DNA from 4 places in the Mesorhizobium sp. WSM4816 genome. Region 3 is predicted to be linked to each of the others. Evidence: predicted binding sites of a transcription regulator. Region 3 holds the regulator's gene; each other region holds the start of a gene.
What was found. The regulator PhoB, encoded in region 3, activates phosphate uptake and scavenging genes when phosphate is short. The targets are predictions, from matches to a motif close to TGTCATNNANCTGTCAT.

Region 1 (4,939 bases), 120 kb from region 3:
GAACGATGCCGAACGTGTCGAACAGGGCATAGACGGTGTTGACGACCAGCAGGAAAAAGGTGGTCGGCGCGAGCAGCGGGAAGACGATGGTCCAGAAGCGCTTGGTCTCGCCGGCGCCGTCCATGGCCGCCGCCTCGATCAGCGTTTTCGGCACTGCCTGCAGACCGGCGACGAAGAACAGGAAATTGTAGCTGATCTGCTTCCAGGCAGCCGCCGACACCAGCAGGATCATGGCGTGGGTGCCGTTGAGCAGCGGATCCCAGGCGATGCCGAGGCTTCTCAGCAAATACGCCAACGAGCCGATCGAAGGATTGAACAGAAACAGCCACAGCATGCCGGCAATCGCCGGCGCCACGGCATAAGGCCATATCAACAGCGTGCGGTAGAGGCCTTTGCCGCGCACCGCCCTCTCGGCCATGACCGCAAGCAAAAGCGCCACGCACATCGCGACGATCGCGGTCGCAAGCGAGAACACCACGGTGACCTGGATCGAGTTGAGGTAGGCCGGATCGGCCAGCACCTTGCGGAAATTGGCAAACCAGACGAACCTGGTCCTCAGCCCGAACGGATCCTGCCTGAGCATCGACTGGTAAAGCGCCTGACCGGCCGGCCAGTAGAAGAAAACCAGTGTTATGGCGAGTTGCGGCGCCACCAGCAGGTAGGGCAGGATCTTGTTGGGAAAGACGACGCGGGGAGACAGGCTGATTTCCTTCGCTATCTCGGGGACGCCCACGCGAGCTCGCGTGGGCGATATTCAAACAGACACCAACCGAGATAATCCCGTCAGTTCTCCAGCGCTTCCTTGATTGCGGCGTTGCCGCGCGTGACCGCGTTGTCAAGCGCCTGCTGAGCGGTTTGCTGGCCGGCCAGCATCTTCTCGAACTCCTCGTTCTGGATATCGCGCACCTGCGGCAGGTTCGGCAGGCGCACGCCCTTCGAGTTGTCGGTCGGCGCCTTGCCCGTCATTTGCAGGATGGGTGTCTCACGGCCGGGGTTCTTGTCATAGAAGCCCGATTTCTTGGTCGCCTCGTAGGCAGCGAGCGTCACCGGCAGGTATCCCGACTTCTGGTGCAGATATTCCTGCACATCGGTCTTGGACAAATAGGCGAAGAATGCCGCAACGCCCTTGTATTGCTCGTCCGACTTGGCGCCGAACACCCACAGGCTGGCGCCGCCCGGCGTGGTGTTCTGCGGTGCGCCCTTGGCGTCGCTGTCGTAGGGAAGCTGGCCGATGCCATAGTTCATGCCGGACTTGACGATGTCGCCGAGGCCGCCCGACGATTCGGTGAAGATGCCGCATTCGCCGGCGAGGAAGATCTGCTTGGCTTCGGAGGTACGCCCGCCATATTTGAAGGTGCCGTCCTTGGCGAGGTCTGCGAGCGCCTGGAAGTGGTTGACGAAAATCGGCGCGTTGATCTTGAGTTCGACATCACCGCCGGCCAGGCCGTTCTGCTGGGTCGCCCACGACACATCATTCCATGCTGCAAAATTCTCCAGATGGATCCAGGTCAGCCAGGTCGAGGTATAGCCACAAGGGGCGGCGCCGCTCGTCTTGATCTTCTTGGCGGCTTCCCACACCTCGTTCCAGGTCTTGGGCGGGTTGTTCACGTCGAGACCGGCCTTCTGGAAGATATCCTTGTTGTAATAGAGGATCGGCGAGGAGGAATTGTAGGGGAAGGACAGCATGGTGCCGTCCGGCTTCGAATAATAGCCGACGATGCCGGGCAGATACTGGCTCTTGTCGAAGGTCATCCCGGCACCGGTCATCACCTCGGCCACCGGCTTGATCGCACCCTCGGCCGCCATCATCACTCCGGTGCCGACGTCGAACACCTGGAGGATATCGGGCGCCTGTCCGGCGCGGAAAGCGGCGATGCCGGCGTTCAGCGTCTCCGGATAGGTGCCCTTGAACACCGGAACCAGCTCATAGTCGCTCTGGCTGGCGTTGAAATCCTTGGAGATCTTGCCGACGACCTCGGCGTTGGCGCCGGTCATGGCGTGCCACCAACTGATCTGCGTGACGGCGAAGGCGGAGGTGGTGGAAAGCAGGGTCAAGGTGGCGGCGACACCGGCCGCGAAGCCGAAGAACTTCATGTTTCATCTCCCGTTTGTCATTGGCGAAAGGGCCACTCTCGCAAAGCCAATATGTGCCGCCCGTGACAATTGGACAACGGTTTTGTTGCGGACCGATGAACTTGATTTCCACTTAAAGTGGCGTGCGCTTCGAGATGAGAGCCGATGGAAAGCAATTGAAAAGCCGGCTTACCAATCGAACAACGACGACGACCGGCAATCGCCGGCGCCTCCTAAAGAGCGCACTGTTGCGCGACATGCGTTAGTCCGACTTGCCGAGCGCCGTCTCGACCAGCCGCCTGGCATCGGGGCTCGACCATTCGGCCGGGCCGTTCATGTGGGCAATCAGGCAGCCTTCCGAGTCGATCAGCATGGTGACCGGCAGGCCGAGCGCCAGGCCGCGTGTCTTGAGATCGTTGAACAGCGCCATCGTCGAATCACGGTAGTAGCCGAGCGCCTTGACGCCGGTCTCCTCAAGGAACTTCTTCGGTTTGGCGTCGTCGCCGGCATCGACATTGACCGCGACGACCTCGAAAGCATCGCTGCCCATTTCGTTCTGCAGCGCGTCGAGCGCCGGCATTTCGGCGCGGCAGGGCGCGCACCATGTCGCCCACAGATTGAGCAGCACCGTCTTGCCGGCATGGTCGGCGAGCGTCATCGGCTTGCCGTCGGGGCTGTTGAAGGCAAGGCCCTTCAGCGATTGCGGCGGATCGGCCGGCAAAAGTGCGGCAACCTGGCCGGTGGCAGCCGCCGCGACCGTCTTGGCGCGATCGGCCTTGGCGGCGCAGGCGACATCGTCCTTGCTGTCGCCAACCGCGACTTGAGCGGGGGCGTTGTTGCCAGAACCGCTTTCGCTGACATATACCGCGACCGCGCCGGCAAGCACGCCTGCCACCAAAGCGGCGAGGATGAGGCGCGGGGCGGGGAAAAATCGATTGCCGTCTGCCATTTTTTAAAACTGCTCCGGAGCACGGGTTATAGCGATGAGCGACAAGAAGGCCAGCAACCAGATGTGGGGCGGACGTTTTGCCTCGGGTCCGGCCGCGATCATGGAAGCGATCAACGCGTCGATCTCGTTCGACCGCAAACTCTACGCGCAGGATATCAGGGGCTCGATCGCCCACAGCGAGATGCTGGCGCAAACCGGCATTATTTCGGCGGCCGATCAAGAAAAAATCGCTCACGGGCTGAACACGATCCTGGCAGAAATCGAAGCCGGCACGTTCGAGTTCTCGACCAGGCTGGAAGACATCCACATGAATGTCGAGGCCCGCCTTGCCGAGCTGATCGGCCCGGCTGCCGGCCGCCTGCATACCGCCCGTTCGCGCAACGACCAGGTGGCGGTCGATCTCAGGCTATGGGTCAAGGACGAGTGCTTTCGCGTCGCCGAGGCGCTGAAGGGCCTGATCACGGCGTTCCTGGAGCGGGCCGAGGAGCATGCGGCAACGGTGATGCCGGGCTTCACCCACATGCAGGCGGCTCAGCCGGTAACCTTCGGCCATCACTGCATGGCCTATGTCGAGATGTTCTCGCGCGACCTGTCGCGTGTTCGCGACGCTATCGAACGGATGGACGAAAGTCCGCTCGGTGCGGCCGCCCTTGCCGGCACCAGCTTTCCGATCGACCGGCACCAGACGGCCAGGGCGCTCGGCTTCCGTGAGCCGATGCGCAATTCCCTCGACAGCGTTTCGGACCGCGATTTCGCGCTCGAGTTTTTGGGGCTGGCGGCGATCTGCGCGACGCATCTGTCGCGACTGGCCGAAGAAATCATCATCTGGTCGACGCCGCAATTCGGCTTCGTCAGGTTGTCGGACTCATTCTCCACCGGCTCCTCGATCATGCCGCAGAAGAAGAACCCCGACGCCGCCGAGCTGGTGCGCGGCAAGACCGGCCGCGTCACCGGCCATCTGGTCGGCCTGCTGACTGTCATGAAGGGCATGCCGCTGACCTACGGCAAGGACATGCAGGAAGACAAGGAGTCCGTGTTCGACGCCGCCGAGACGCTCGACCTGATGCTGGCGGCGATGACCGGCATGGTGCGCGACATGACGGTGAATGCCGCCGCCATGAAGAAGGCCGCCGGGTCAGGCTATGCGACCGCGACCGATCTCGCCGACTGGCTGGTGCGCAGCCTCGGCCTGCCGTTCCGCGAGGCGCACCACGTCACCGGCCGCGCCGTGGCGCTGGCCGAAGAGAGGAAAATCGGGCTCGACAGGCTGCCGCTGGAAGACTTGCAGTCCATTCACCCCGGCATCACGACGGACGTGTTTTCGGTGCTTGCCGTGCAAAACTCGGTGAAGAGCCGCACGAGCTTCGGCGGCACCGCGCCATCGGAAGTGAGGAAGCAGATCCGCTACTGGAAAAAGCACATTGCGAGGGCGTGATGCCGGGGTGCAATGCCAGCAAAACTCCGCTAAAAGCGGCGGGCAAAAGTTTCGGACGGATGGATCGATGACCGCAAGCAGGATTTTGGTGACGCTGACGCTGCTGGCGGCGCTGGCAACCGTAACGGCCTGCGGCAGGAAAGCCGGGCTCGATACGCCCTATGAGGCGGCCGTGCAGGCGCGCAAGGATGCCCAAAAGGCAGAGCAGCCCGTGCCGCCGGAGCCGGAAAAACCCGTCGAGGACAAGAAGTTCATTCTCGACCCGTTGATCTAGAGCCGATGAGATCGGCCGATCTCGTCGTGCTCCAACTTCCGGAACCATTCTCGTGAACCATTTCGACTACCGCGACGGCGTGCTGCATGCCGAGGACGTGGCGATATCAGAGATCGCCGCAAGCGTCGGCACGCCGTTCTATTGCTATTCGACGGCGACGCTGACCAGGCATTTCCGCGTGTTTGCGCAGGCCTTTGCCGGGCTCGAC
Region 2 (4,939 bases), on a different contig from region 3:
TTTGCGCTGGCGTCGTCGGGGTCTGCCTCACCCTGGGTGGGCTGAAGCATCGATATCAGGACATCAAACGACAGGGCACCAACGCCTCGCTTGCCGTCATTATGGCGCTGACAGTTCTTACGCTGATCCTTCCAAACTACACGCTTGCAACAAGCCCCGGTACGTTCTCCGCCTCGCAGCTCGCTTTCGTGAGCGTTCTTTCAATCCTCCTCTATGGTGCCTTCGTCTTTGCCCAGATGGTGCGCCATCGGGGCGATTTTATCGAAGACCTGACCTCCAGCGCGGAACATGACAAGCATGTATCTGAGGGCGAGAAAGTGACCACCAATGTGCTCCTCTTATTTGTCGGACTGGCAGGGATCGTTCTTCTGACCGAGCAGGTGGCCGGCAGCATCGAGAATGGGCTCGAGTTTCTTCAAGTTACCCAGGCGGACGCCATCGTGGGCTTCTTCGTCGCTGCGCTTGTGCTTATGCCGGAGGCGGTATCGGCGGTTCGGGCAGCGCTCAAAAACGAGCTTCAGCGAGGGCTGAATGTCGCCCTCGGCTCGGCCTGCGCCACAATCGGCCTGACAATCCCGGCGATCGGTGCGGCGAGCCTGCTCACCGGACGAAGCCTGACTCTTGGTCTGGGTCCGGGAGATACCGTGCTTCTCCTCCTCGCGCTTGCCATCAGCATCGTGAGCTTTGGGACGGGCCGAACAACGATGCTGACAGGGCTCGTTCATCTCGTCGTGTTTGTCGCCTATCTGTTCCTTATCTTCGTGCCGTAGGTGATCGCCCGCCGTCTTCGGCGATCGCCGCGTTCTGTCGATTTGCGGCGCACATGCCTAGCCTGCAATTACTGGACCTTCGAGCGTAGGCGATCCGTCACGAACTCCATCAACACCACGATGGCGAAGATCACGAGAATGATGGTCGAGGCATTCCTGTATTGGAAAAGATCGAACGCGACCTTCAGCTCCTGGCCGATGCCACCGGCTCCAACGAGGCCGAGAACAACTGATGAGCGCACTGCCTTTTCAAGCGCGAAGAGCGTGGTGTTTATCAGGGACGGCATGGCGTCAGGCAGTACTGCCCCGCACAGAACAGAGAATCGTCCGGCGCCGATTGCAAACAGCGCTTCCTGAGGTCTTTCGTCGGCATCCTCCATCGCCTCGGCGAAGAAGCGCCCGCAAAAGCCGATCGAATCGACGACGATGGTCATGGTGCCGGCAACCGCCCCGAGACCAACGGCTGACACGAAAAGTAGTGCCCAGACCAAATCTGGAACAGTCCTGAACAACGAGACCAGCATCCTGGAGATATGCCGGAACGGGCCGATCGGGGTTATGTCCTTGGCCGAGAGCCAGGCAAACGGCAAGCTGAGGACGACACCTATTGCTGTCCCCACGAGCGCTATCTGAAACGTTTCGACCATGCGCCACAAAACCCTCAGGAGGAACCCTGGCTCGACATTTGGGGGTATCATGCGGCCGACGAGATGGACCATTCGGGGCACCCCGCCTGCCAGTTGTTCCGGCGAAGGTGCGACCTGCCCGGCGGAAACGATCACGAGAGCGGCCAAAGCGACGGCAAAGCTGAAAGTGACGGGCGAGATCGATGGAATCCGGCTCGGCGAAAGGCGGTCATGCATCGAAGACGTCTTTCAGATCAGCGCGGTCACCTGCGCCGTCGGTCGGTCGAAGAAGACCTTGCCCGCCTTGAGCGCTATCAAGCGGTCGGAGTAGTCGAGAGCATGTTCCATGTCGTGCGTGGTGTAGACCAAAGTGATCGCCTGTTCCTGGGTCAGCTCGGAGAAGACGCGCATCACATCATGTCCAGCCGCCGGGTCGAGACTTGCCGCCGGTTCGTCTGCTATCAAAAGCTTCGGACGCCGGATCAACGCACGGGCAATCGCCACCCGCTGCGCCTGCCCTCCAGAAAGCGCGTCGGCGCGGGCGCCCGCCTTGCCGAGAAGCCGCACTTCGGCGAGGGCTTTCATTGCTTCCTCGCGCCAGTGTTGCTTTGCGATGGAATGGTGCCAGCCGCGCCAGCCGCCGGGCAGCCCGAGCTTGCCCTGCAAAACGTTTGTAAGAACCGATTGGCGGCTGACCAGTCCGTGGTGCTGGAAGACAAATCCGATCTGCCTGCGTATGCGCCGCAGCTGGGCGACGGACGGCGCCGAGCGGAAGCTCTCGCCGAGGGTGACGACCTCGCCACCGCTCGACGGTAGAAGACCAATGAGGCATTTGAGCAGGGTGGATTTTCCAGCACCGTTCGAGCCAATCAGGGCAACCCGTTCGCGCGATGCTATGGTGAGGCCGATACTGGAGAAAATGACCTTTCCGTTCGCATAGCTCTTCGCAAGATCGTGCGCCCGAATGATGGCTGTCATAGTGACCTCTTGGCCCAGACCGAACTGCGAAACAGACCGGCGGTTAGCCGCCGGCCTTGTCGCTGAAAGGAGCAAGTCGATGAAAAAGGAGCAAGCCTCAGTTTACGAAGTCGGTGAGGGTCTCAATTCCGATCGTGCGGTACATCGAGCGGACATAGTCGTAGTCCGAGTCCCTGACATCAGTCAGGAAGAAACCGCCCTTGAATTTCTGGTTGTCCTCGCCGGTCAAGATCGCTTTCATCAGCTCATTGCCATTCTTCGCAAAGGCATCGCGGATCTTGACGAACACGTCATCTGAAATGTCCTTGCGGGCGACAAGAATGTCGTTCGGCAGATCGCGGCCCCGTGCGATGACCGAGAAGGCAACGCCGGGGAATGCTTCCCGGACCGAGTTCAGATAGCCGAAATTCAAGCCGATAGCGGCGATGTCGCCGCGGATGAGAGCCTCAGCCGCGATGTTGCGCGATATGATTACTGGTTCGTAATCGGTGGCATATTTCAGGTTGAAATCGGCCAGCGCCTGCGCGGGGCCGAGGTGCTGGGACGTCGAGCCGACCGAGCCGAATGCGACCTTCTTGCCCTTCAAGTCTTCGACCGAGCGGATCGGTCCATTCGCCAGCACGGCGATCTGAGCGAAATAGTCGGGGCGCTGCCAGGCGACAACAATCTTCGGCTGGCTTAATTCCTTCATGACGACGTATTCTGCAGGACCGGTCAGGACAAGATCGACCTGCCCGGAATTCATCGCCTCGACGGCGCTGGTCCGCGAACTGACCGGAAACAGCTCGACATCCAGGCCGGTCGCCTCTTCAAGAGCGGTCTGGAAAGCACCGAATTCCTGCTGAAGAGCCTCCAGTCCCTCCATGTCGGTTACCGCGAATTCCACCGGCTCCGCAAACACTGGAAGAGCGGAGGCAAGCGTCAGGGCGAGTGCGGTTGCGATGCTGCGGATCATCGTTTTTTCCTTTGCTGTATAGACAGGAAACTGTTACCCGCTAATCCGTATACGCAGCAGATGACGTGCTCGTGACATTTCGCCGGCGCCACCGGCAGACTTTGCTTTTTGAGGGATACAGTGAACTGGCACATCCAGGGTGGTCGCATCCTTACCGAACGGGGACTTGAAACCGCGGACCTGAGCGTCACCGGCGGCGCCCTGTCAGAGCTGCGGGCGGCCCATGCCTCCACAATCGATGCCGATGGTCTGCTCGTGCTTCCGGGGATCGTCGATATTCACGGCGACGGCTTCGAGCGCCAGATCATGCCGCGGCCCGGTGTCCGCTTCGACACCGCGCTGGCGCTGAAAGATACGGACCGCCAGCTTGTCGCCAATGGCGTAACCACGGCCTTTCACGGCGTCACGGTGTCGTGGGAGCCTGGACTTCGCTCGCTCGACGCTGCCAAACAGCTGATCGGCGCGGTCTGCGATCTCCGCGATAGCCTTGGCTGCGATACGCGTCTGCATCTGCGCTGGGAGACCTTCGCGCTTGATCAGATGGCGCAGGTCGTACGATGGCTCTCGCTTTCGCCACGGCCGATCATCGCCGTCAACGATCATACCACGGGGTCGGTGCTGAACGGCACGATTGCCCGCAAGATCGGTCAGATGGCGGAGCGGTCTGGCTTGAGCCGCGAGCAATACATGACGTTGCTCGGCCAGATTTGGTCCCGCCGCGCCGAGGTTGAGATCGCGATCGGGAAGCTGGCCGCAACTGCGCGGGCCAATGGCAATGTGCTTCTTGCCCATGACGAAGCGTCTCCCGAGGAACGCATGTATTTTCGCGCCCTCGGCGCAAAGGCCTCGGAATTTCCGCTAACGCTCGAAACGGCCAAGGCCGCGCGGCAAATGGGCGAGGATGTGATCCTCGGCGCGCCCAACGTCGTGCGCGGCGGCAGCCATAATGGAGCGCTAAATGCCACCGAGGCCGTCAGAGCCGGACTTTGCACGGTGCTGACCAGCGATTACCACTACCCTTCGCCTCTGCATGCGGCCTTCAGACTGTCTTCGCCGGACGCCGGCGACTTCCCCTCGATCTGGAATCTGGTTTCGGCAAACCCGGCCCGGGTGGCCGACCTCGACGATCGCGGCTCGCTTGTTGCCGGCCGCCGGGCGGGTCTGATCCTGGTCGATGCTGGCGATCCAGAGCATCCGCGTGTGGTGGCCACCATGGTCCATGGACAAATTGTCTATAGCTCCGGGCTCTCCCGCACAGACCGACGGTCTGCACGGCGGTCGCGGGTGGATAAGGTTTCATGACCTTGGACACGAAAATTTCAACACCACACGAGCGCAATGGCAATCGCCTTCTGGCCTTTGACGGGCTGGTCTTTCGGCCACGCAGCGATACGCCGATCTGGCAGCAGATCTACGATCACATCTTCGATCTGATCGAGAGCGGCAGTCTTGCGCCGGGCAGCCAGCTTCCCGGAGAAACGCATCTGGCACAGAAACTCGCGGTCACCCGCATTACGCTTCGCCGGGCGCTGCAGCAGTTACAGCATGAGGGCCACCTCACCGCCCGCAAGGGCGTCGGTATCTTCGTGCGAAACCTGCCCTCGACATTC
Region 3 (4,939 bases):
CGGCGCTTGGCATCGGAGCTTCCAAGGTCCAGACCGTATTCCATCACGTCCTGCCGCTGGCGATGCCGGGCATCATGACCGGCACCATCCTCGGAATGGCGCATGCGCTGGGCGAAACCGCGCCGTTGCTGATGATCGGCATGGTCGCCTTCATAGTCGACATTCCCGGCGGTTTCACCGATCCCGCAACGATCCTGCCGGTGCAGATATTCATGTGGGCGGATTTCCCGGAAGCGGGGTTCCAGCAGAAGACTTCGGCGGCGATTTTGATTTTGCTGGTGTTTTTGGTCATCATGAATGCCATCGCGGTGATACTGCGCAGGCGCTTCGAGCGGCGCTGGTAAGGAGTAGAGGATATGAACATCATGACGGAAGCCGGCGTCGAGCAGAAACTGAGCAGCGCAACCAACGCCCCTTCGATCAAGATGAAGGGCGAAAAGGTCTCCGTTCACTACGGCGAGAAGCGAGCACTGTTCGACGTCGATCTCGATGTCCGCGAGCATCAGGTGACGGCGTTGATCGGCCCATCGGGCTGCGGCAAGTCGACGTTCCTGCGTTGCCTGAACCGAATGAACGACACCATCGATATCGCGCGGGTGAGCGGCAAGATCACGCTCGACGGCGAGGATGTCTACGACCCGAAAATCGATGTCGTCGAGCTGCGAGCTCGCGTCGGCATGGTGTTCCAGAAGCCGAACCCGTTTCCGAAGTCGATCTACGAAAACGTCGCCTACGGTCCGCGCATCCACGGCCTGGCCAGGAGCAAGGCCGAGTTGGACGGCATCGTCGAATCGAGCCTGAAGAAGGCCGGCCTGTTCAACGAGGTCAAGGATCGCCTGCTCGAGTCGGGTACCGGCCTGTCCGGCGGACAGCAGCAGCGCCTGTGCATTGCGCGCGCCATCGCCGTGTCGCCGGAAGTGATCCTGATGGACGAGCCCTGTTCGGCGCTCGATCCGATCGCCACCGCCCGCGTCGAGGAACTGATCGACGAACTGCGCCAGAACTATACGATCGTCATCGTCACCCATTCGATGCAGCAGGCGGCGCGCGTGTCGCAACGCACGGCGATGTTCCATCTCGGCTATCTGGTCGAGGAGGGCGCGACCGACAAGATGTTCACCAACCCCGACGACAAGCGCACCCAGGACTACATCACCGGCCGGTTCGGCTGAGCGGTCCGGCGAATTTCGAACACGAGGACAGCACCATGGGTGAACACACCGTCGCATCTTTCGACGAGGAACTGGAGCACATCGACAGGCTGATCCGCGACATGGACGAGCTCGCCGCCGCAATGGTAGCGGCCTCGATCCGCGCGCTGCTTGCGTCGGACAATGCGATGGCGCAGCGCGTCGTCTCGGACGACGCCATCATGGATGCGCGGCAGCGCGAGCTCGACGACAGCGCCATCACGCTGATCGCCAAGCGGCAGCCGATGGCGCAGGATCTGCGCGCCGTGGTTGGCGCAATCCGCATGGCGGGCGATCTCGAGCGCATCGGCGATCTGGCCAAGAACATAGCCAAGCGGGTCAGCGCAGTCGGGCAGAGCGCGACGCCGCGTAATCTGTCGCACGGTATTGACGCGATGGCGGACCTCGTTCTTGTGCAGCTGCGCGGCGTGGTCGAGCACTATGTGTCGCGCGATGCCGGCGCGTTGAAGGAACTGCGCGCCGACGACCAGAAGATCGACGTGAAATACACGGCGGTTTTTCGCGAGCTCCTGACCTACATGATGGAGGATCCGCGTAACATCACCGCCTGCACGCACCTTCTGTTCTGCGCCAAGAATCTCGAGCGTATCGGCGATCACGTCACCAACATCGCCGAAAACGCCTACTTTGTCGTGACCGGGCAGCAATTGCCGGCGGATCGCCCGAAGCTCGACGAAACGACGATGTCGGCGCCGGCGACATGACAGGAGTGACCGGCCGATGATCGCGCCGCGCATCATGGTGGTGGAGGATGAAGAGCCGCTGGGCGTCCTCCTCCGTTATAATCTGGAATCCGAAGGCTATCAGGTCGAGGTGGTGACGCGCGGCGACGAGGCCGAAATCCGGCTGCAGGAAAACGTGCCCGATCTTTTGGTGCTCGACTGGATGGTGCCGGCGGTTTCCGGCATCGAGCTTTGCCGGCGGCTTCGGGTGCGCCCCGAAACCGAGCGGCTGCCGATCATCATGCTGACCGCTCGCGGCGAGGAGAGCGACCGGGTGCGCGGCCTTTCGACCGGAGCCGACGACTATCTGGTCAAGCCGTTCTCGACACCGGAATTCATGGCCAGGGTCAAGGCGCTGCTGCGCCGCGCCAAGCCGGAAGTGCTGTCCAGCGTGCTCAAGGTCGGCGACATCATGCTCGATCGTGAATCGCACCGGGTCTATCGCAAGAAGAGCGAGATCCGGCTCGGGCCGACCGAATTCCGGCTGCTCGAATTCATGATGCGCCACCCGGGCCGGGTCTTCTCGCGCAGCCAGTTGCTCGACAATGTCTGGGGCGAGACGATCTACATCGACGAGCGCACCGTGGACGTCCATGTCGGCCGGTTGCGCAAGGCGGTCAACAATGGTCGCATGCCCGATGTCATCCGCACCATCCGCGGCGCCGGCTATGCGATCAGGGAAGACTAGCTGATACCTGCGCTTCCGGCGTACCCCAAAGTACGCTCCGCTCCGGATCTCGGAACCCACCATTCTCGACTCGGCCTGACCTGAATCTCAACACACCCCAAGTCGCGACCCGGGAATCCTTCAAGCCACGTTCTTTCCGACCGAGCCGGCTCGTGCCTGGATGCTCGGCGCGAAAATCTCCTGGTCGACGAAGCTTAGCGCCCGCATGGCGCAGCCTTCGCGGATCAGCGGCAACTCGTTCGGCTCGGTGTCGAAGGAAATCGAACCCGAATGCTGGCCGCCGGCGGTCTGGGCGATGGCCTCGCGCAGCGCCGGCTCGATCAGGTCGAAGGCGGCAGCGCTGGCGCCGACCATGGCCACCGGCGCCGGATCGATCAGCGCAAACAGGCTGCCGAGCCCGAAGCCGAGCGCCTCGCCGGCCTTGCGGTAGGCTTCGCGCTCCGGTCCGTCCGTCTCGCGCGCCCGGGCCGCCAGTGCCCGCATCTCGGCGTCGCTGACATCGGCGACCGGCTCGGCGTTCTCGCTCAACAGCCTTGCGTTGCGCCAGATGGCGTAGTTGCCGGCATAAGCCTCGACGCAGCCGCGCCGCCCGCAGCGGCAAAGCGCGCCGCCCGGCCGATGGATCATGTGGCCGAATTCGCCGCCCGAGGAGTGGGTGCCGGTGAACAGCTCGCCCTTCAGCACCAGCCCCATGCCGATGCCGTGCGAGAGCAGGATGGCGATGAAATCGTCGCGGTAGCGATCCGGGTGGCGCCAGCGCAGCGCCACGGCCATCATGTTGCAGTCGTTCTCCATGATGGCCGGGATGCCGAACTCGCGTTCCAGAATGTCGGCGAAGGCGATGTTCGTCTGCGGCGTGATCGGCGACCACAACATGGCGCGCGCGTGGGAATCGGTGATGCCCTGGATCGCCAGCGCGATGCGGGCGACGCTTTGGACATCGAGGTCGGGATCTTCGAGCCGGCGTCGGACGATGGCGACACTTTCGCCGATCAGCGCGTCGCGCGACATGGTCAGCGTGTCCAGCCGGCGCTGGTCCTCGGCGACCACTTGTCCGGCATAATCGATGACGGCGACCGACAGGAAATTCAGCGACAACACGACGGCCAACACCGCAGCGGCTTGCGGATTGAGGCTGAGGCCGACCTGCGGCCGGCCGCGTTTCAGCGAAACCGTCTCGCTCGCCTTGCTCTCGGCCAGGATGCCTTCCTGGATCAGGTCGGCAGAGATCGCCGATATGGTCGAATGGCTGAGGCCGGTGGTCGCGGCGATCTCGGTCCGCGACGGCTGGCCTGCCCGGCGCACGGCCGAAATCACCATCGCCCGGTTGCGCCGGCGCAGATCGTCATGACGGATTCCCACCGACATTTTTTGTTTCCTCCTCATTGCCGCGGCCGCTCATGAATCGGAAGCCGTCGTGGTAATGTCCGACAAATACTGGCAGAAGCAGAAGGGGCTGTCATTATTTATTCCGAGCATCGAAAAAAAGCGCGAGAGGACGTCAAAATCCATCAGAATTGGTGTTGACAGTGCTTCGGCGTTGGACCAGTATTTTTTCGAGGCTCGAAAAAATAGAGCCTTTGTGCCGGCCTTCGGGCCAGTTGGTCGCGCCCTACGCGGCGCAGGGAGGAATATCATGAAGAGATTCGCAGCCGCCATTTTGGCGGGGGTCGCTATGTCGCTGACGCTCGCGTCGGCCGCGCAGGCCAAGGACAAGGTCATTGGCGTTTCGTGGTCGAACTTCCAGGAAGAGCGTTGGAAGACCGACGAAGCCGCCATGAAGGCGGCGATCGAGGCCGCCGGCGACAAATATATCTCCGCTGACGCTCAGTCCAATCCCGGCAAGCAGCTGACCGACGTCGAAAGCCTGATCTCGCAGGGCGCCAACGCGCTGATCATCCTTGCGCAGGATGCCTCGGCCATCGGTCCGGCGGTGCAGAAGGCGCTGGACGAAGGCATTCCGGTCGTCGGCTATGACCGGCTGATCGAGAACAAGGACGTCTTCTATCTGACCTTCGACAACCAGGAAGTCGGCCGCATGCAGGCCCGCGAAGTGTTCAAGGTGGCGCCGGAAGGCAATTACGTCTTCATCAAGGGCTCGGGCGCCGACCCGAATGCCGATTTCCTGTTCGCCGGCTCCATGGAAGTGCTCAAGGATGCCATCGACAGCGGCAAGATCAAGAATGTCGGCGAGGCTTATACGGACGGCTGGCTTCCCGCCAACGCCCAGAAGAACATGGAACAGTTCCTGACCGCCAACGACAACAAGGTCGATGCGGTGGTTGCCGCCAATGACGGCACCGCCGGTGGCGTCGTCG
Region 4 (4,939 bases), on a different contig from region 3:
AATGGTGTAGGAGGGACCGGGGGCAAATCACAAGCCGATTTTTCACCAAGTGACCGATGGCCACCCTTCAAAGAAACGCACAGAAGCTATTCTACTATGCGCGCAATGCCGTGCGCGATATCGCACCGCAGGCGCTGTTCCGCCGCAGGCTCGCCGGGTTGCTCGATCAGGCCAGGCTTTCGGACGGATCGGTCCGGGCGCGTCTCAACTGCTACAACAGATTGCAGGACGCTTTCGCGCCGAGCGGCGGGGCCGTGCCGGTCAGCCGGCTACCGAGAGGCCGGAGCATGTATTACTACGATCTGAAGGAATTTACCCGCTACTTCGATCCCGATTTGCGCATCGATCTCGAATTCGGCGACGTCGTCGACGTGCCTGCGATACCGTCGATCGTCAAGGATCGGCCGATCGCCGGCGACAACAGCAACGGGGTGCTGTTCAAGCTCAACAAGTTCCGCCACTTTCACATGCCCGCCGACGATGTAGCCTTCGCGGACAAGCTTCCGGTTGCGGTGTGGCGCGGCGAGCTCAACAACCCGATAAGGACCTTGCTTCTGGAGGTTGCGCGCGATCTGCCCTTTTGCGATGTCGGAACGCCCAAACCGACGGCAGCGCCGGAATATCGCAAGTCTTATCTGAGCATCGACCAGCAGCGGCGCTGTCGCTACATCATTTCGCTCGAAGGCAACGACGTGGCGACCAACTTGAAATGGGTCATGAGTTCGAATTCGCTGTGCCTGATGCCACCGCCGACATATGAGACATGGTTCGCCGAAAGCGAACTCGTGGCTGGTGTTCACTATGTGCCGCTCGAACCCGATTTCACGGATCTTGCCGAGCGGGTGCAATATCTCGAACGGCATCCGACTGAGGCCGAACGCATCGTTGCCGCCGCCAACGCCTATTGCCGCAAGTTCGCCGACGAGCGGGCCGAGCAGGCGATCTGCTTGCTCGTGCTCTACAAATATTTCGTGCTCAGCGGCCAGATCGAGCCTGATCCCGAGGTCTGGCGTTTTATTTCAGGCTAAGCCCGCGGCGACTTCGAGCTGATCCGGATCGTTGTCAGATGTCCTCCCGGTCAAGAACCAGATCGGCCGGACCAAACCGGTCTTTTGCCGTGAATTGCTGGTGCCAATAGGGGTAGAGAACGGGCGGGCGGCTCACAGCGTCGAGGCGTGCGCGCTCATCGCTGTTCAGCACCAGGCCGGCTGCGGCGATATTGTCCTTGAACTGCACTTCGGTCCGTCCGCCGATCACCAGCGAACTGACCGCGGGCCGGCCGAGCAGCCAGGCAAGCGCCACCTGCGCCGCCGAAACGCCATGGTTCTCGCCAATATGGGAAAGCACGTCTACGATCCGCCACAGCCGGTCCTCGTCGCGGATCGGCGGTTCGGTCCAGCCGCTGATCTGGCGGGCGGTGGCCTGGTCGCGGTGGTATTTGCCGGACAGCAGTCCACCGGCGAGCGGGCTCCATACCAGCACGCCAAGCCCCTGGTCGACCGAGATCGGCAGCAGTTCATATTCGGCTTCGCGCGCTTCCAGCGTGTAGTGGATTTGCTGGGTGACGAAGCGCGGCTGGTGCTGGCGGTCGCTGATCCCCAGCGCCTTCATCACTTGCCAGCCGGAATAGTTGGAGCAGCCGACATAGCGGATCTTGCCCTGGCTGACGAGCGTGTCGAGCGCGGCGATGGTCTCTTCGAGCGGCGTCGTGCCGTCCCATTCGTGCAGGAAATAGATGTCGATGACGTGGGTCCTGAGGCGCTTCAGGCTCTTCTCGCACTCGCGGATCAGATGATAGCGCGACAGGCCCTCATCGTTGGGACCGTCGCCGATCCGCATGCGCGCCTTGGAGGCGATCAGCACATCGCCCTTGCGTTTGCCGCCGAGCGCTTCGCCGATGATCTCTTCCGAAAGCCCGTTCGAATAGACATTGGCGGTGTCGATGAGATTGATGCCGGCATCGATGCAGAGGTCGATCATCCGGCGTGCCTCGTCGAGATCGGTCTTGCCGACCGCCGAAAATGCGCCAGCGCCGCCAAAAGTCATGGTGCCCATGGTCAGCGTCGAAACCTTCAGCCCGGAACGGCCGAGTGTGCGGTATTCCATGTCAGATCCTCGCGATTGCGTTGAAAAGGGTGCTTTGAAGGTTGCTCGGGGAAACCTGGCATTTGTAGGACAATTCGAGCCGCTTGTCGTGCGTGCCAGGCAGGCTGATCGATCACATCTCGCGGAGTTGGGCGACCGGCGTGCGGGCCGGCTGCAATAAAACCGTCATTGCCGGCCTATATGCAAGTCGGCTCAAGGTGTCCGATCTCGGCCGGCAGGCCGAGGCCGACGCGGGCGTGCACGCGGAGCAGCATAAATGACCGAAGCAAAACAGAATTCTCCCGCCAGGGACTGGCTGGAAGCGGAACTCGCCGACACGCTCGACGAGGACTACGAGCTGGAGATGTCGGAACCGTCGCTGTCGCTGGAAATCGCCAGGATCTACAAGAACGCGCATCCGCCCTCGATGGATCGCCCGCAATATTTTCGCGACCTGATCACGCTGCAATCCGAATTGATCAAGCTGCAGTCCTGGGTGGCTTACACCAGGAAGAAGCTGGTGGTGGTTTTCGAGGGCCGCGATTCGGCCGGCAAGGGGGGCGTCATCAAGCGCATCACCCAGCGGCTCAATCCGCGCATCTGCCGCGTCGTCGCACTTCCTGCGCCGACCGAGCGCGAGAAATCGCAATGGTATTTTCAGCGCTACGTGCCGCATCTGCCGGCAGGCGGCGAGATCGTGCTGTTCGACCGCTCCTGGTATAACCGCTCCGGCGTCGAACGTGTGATGGGCTTCGCCGAGCCGGACCAGGTCGAGGAGTTTTTTCGCGACGTGCCGGAGTTCGAGCGCATGCTGGTCCGCTCCGGCATCACCCTGGTCAAATACTGGTTCTCCATCACCGACGAGGAGCAGCAGATGCGCTTTCAGATGCGCATCCATGATCCGATGAAGCAGTGGAAGCTGTCGCCGATGGACCTGCAGTCGCGCGTGCGCTGGGAACAGTATACCAAGGCCAAGGAAGAGACCTTCGCCCGCACCAACATTCCCGAAGCCCCCTGGTTCATCGTCGAGGGCAACGACAAGAAGCGGGCGCGGCTGAACTGCATCGATCATCTCCTCAAGCAAATGCCTTATGAGGAAGTGCCGCACGAAGAGATCACGCTGCCCGATCGCGTCTTCAATCCAGAATACGAGCGCCAGGTGCTACCGCGCGAGCTGTATGTTCCGGAGAAGTATTGAGGAGCGCGCCTCTTCCTTCTCCCCTTGTGGGAGAAGGTGGATCGGCGCGCAGCGCCGAGACGGAAGAGGGGTGTTGGAAGAAATGAGGCGCTGGTGATCCTGGCGCTGTGCGCCCGATTTGAACGTAGGTGTGCGCCAAGCTGGAACACCCTCATCCGACCGAGCTTCGCTCGGCCCCCTTCTCCCACAAGGGGAGAAGGGGGAACTTAACCAGGCTCACGCCCGCTCGATGGTGACATGCATGGCATTCGGCGTGCCCACCTGCTCGCTGCAGCGGTAGCCGAGTTTGACCATGTCGATGCCGGCAAAAAGGTTCTCGCCTGAGCCGAGCAGCATCGGCGATATCGCCAGATGCATGTCGTCGATGAGCTTTTCCCTCAGATATTGCCGGATCGTGGCGACGCCGCCGCCGAGCCGGACATCCTTGCCGTCAGCCGCGGCTTTTGCCTTTTCCAGCGCCGAGTGAATGCCGTTGGTCACGAAATGGAAAGTCGTGCCGCCCTCCATGACGATAGGTTCCTGCGGATGGTGGGTGAGTACGAAAACCGGCACATGGTAGGGCGGATTGTCTCCCCACCAGCCCTTCCAGGTGTCATCGGGCCAAGCGCCGCGGATCGGTCCGAACATGTTGCGGCCCATGATCCACGCGCCGGTGTTTTCGAAGCTGCGCGTTACGAACGCGTCGTCGGTATCCGTGGTCCCGCCATCTTCGCCGGACATGTTGCGGAAGCTTCGGGTGCCGAACATCCATGTGTGCAGGGCTTCCCCGCCGACGCCCAGCGGCTCTTTCAGGTCCTGGTCGGGACCGGCGCCGAAGCCGTCGATAGATACGGTGAAAGCGTTGACGCGAAGCTTTGACATGAGGACCTCCCTCTAATCCAGTTGTGAAATGCAAGCAGTTGTTTCTATCTAGACCGATTGCGTTTTGCAAGCAGTATTTCGCTGCCGAGCAGAAAGCGGCTCGTTTGGCTCGCAAAGAAGGGGTAGTTGCAGCAGCTACTTGCGCCGCGACGCCTCGAGTATGCGCTCAACAGCTAGGCGGAGCGGCGACAGACTGTCTGTCACTACGGTCCAGACGATGGCGTCGGAAGTCTTGTGGTATTCGTGACGCAAAACGTTGCCAATTCCACGAATCTGTTTCCAGGGAATTTCTGGAGCAAGAGCGAGCAAGTCGTCCGGGATGTGTCGGGTGGCTTCGGAGATAATCTCGATGCCGCGCTCCACGCCATGACGAAGCAGCCAGTCGTCACGAAAGTCGTCCAGAGTCTTGCCGGCGGTGGCAGTGCTGATGCCATCCAAAGCCGCCATGATCTCGGCCAGGATAGGCTCGATCCGGCGGACGGCCATCAGAATACGCGCACGGCCGATCGTTCGATCTCGGCCTTCAACATGGGATGAAGGCTGTCACGCGTGGTGATGTCGATTTCCGTTGACATCTTCTCTTCCAGAAATTGCTTGATCCCGACCAGGTCGATCAGAGAAAAGCGCCGCGCCGGGTCATAGTCGATGAACAGATCAAGATCGCTGTCCGGCTGGGCATCGTCCCGCGCTGCCGACCCGAACAGATACAGCGAAGTCGCGCCCATGCCTTTGATGGCATCTGCGTTTCTCTGCAACCGTTCGATGACCTCGTTCCTGCTCATGGGTCCATTCTAG

Region 1: a site for PhoB is predicted at 2,157-2,173, ahead of ugpB (sn-glycerol-3-phosphate ABC transporter substrate-binding protein UgpB). Genes of this name have one in related genera too.
Region 2: a site for PhoB is predicted at 3,390-3,406, ahead of AC0L3H_RS00395 (alpha-D-ribose 1-methylphosphonate 5-triphosphate diphosphatase). Genes of this name have one in related genera too.
Region 4: a site for PhoB is predicted at 2,259-2,275, ahead of ppk2 (polyphosphate kinase 2). Genes of this name have one in related genera too.

The regions. Positions count from the first base shown of each region.
Region 1 is NZ_JBVVQR010000006.1:56,946-61,884, forward strand. It holds gene ugpA (sn-glycerol-3-phosphate ABC transporter permease UgpA) at 1-700, opposite strand, end outside; gene ugpB (sn-glycerol-3-phosphate ABC transporter substrate-binding protein UgpB) at 784-2,094, opposite strand; gene tlpA (thiol:disulfide interchange protein TlpA) at 2,336-3,022, opposite strand; gene argH (argininosuccinate lyase) at 3,057-4,457, shown strand; gene AC0L3H_RS09655 (hypothetical protein) at 4,525-4,731, shown strand; gene lysA (diaminopimelate decarboxylase) at 4,784-4,939, shown strand, end outside.
Region 2 is NZ_JBVVQR010000001.1:90,948-95,886, reverse strand. It holds gene AC0L3H_RS00415 (calcium:cation antiporter) at 1-770, shown strand, start outside; gene phnE (phosphonate ABC transporter, permease protein PhnE) at 839-1,633, opposite strand; gene AC0L3H_RS00405 (phosphonate ABC transporter ATP-binding protein) at 1,646-2,374, opposite strand; gene AC0L3H_RS00400 (PhnD/SsuA/transferrin family substrate-binding protein) at 2,472-3,329, opposite strand; gene AC0L3H_RS00395 (alpha-D-ribose 1-methylphosphonate 5-triphosphate diphosphatase) at 3,450-4,631, shown strand; gene phnF (phosphonate metabolism transcriptional regulator PhnF) at 4,628-4,939, shown strand, end outside.
Region 3 is NZ_JBVVQR010000006.1:181,860-186,798, reverse strand. It holds gene pstA (phosphate ABC transporter permease PstA) at 1-344, shown strand, start outside; gene pstB (phosphate ABC transporter ATP-binding protein PstB) at 357-1,172, shown strand; gene phoU (phosphate signaling complex protein PhoU) at 1,208-1,915, shown strand; gene phoB (phosphate regulon transcriptional regulator PhoB) at 1,932-2,621, shown strand; gene AC0L3H_RS10295 (ROK family protein) at 2,742-3,989, opposite strand; gene xylF (D-xylose ABC transporter substrate-binding protein) at 4,258-4,939, shown strand, end outside.
Region 4 is NZ_JBVVQR010000034.1:46,453-51,391, forward strand. It holds gene AC0L3H_RS26515 (glycosyl transferase family 90) at 57-1,028, shown strand; gene AC0L3H_RS26520 (aldo/keto reductase) at 1,063-2,106, opposite strand; gene ppk2 (polyphosphate kinase 2) at 2,363-3,283, shown strand; gene AC0L3H_RS26530 (dihydrofolate reductase family protein) at 3,500-4,144, opposite strand; gene AC0L3H_RS26535 (HepT-like ribonuclease domain-containing protein) at 4,280-4,630, opposite strand; gene AC0L3H_RS26540 (nucleotidyltransferase family protein) at 4,630-4,926, opposite strand.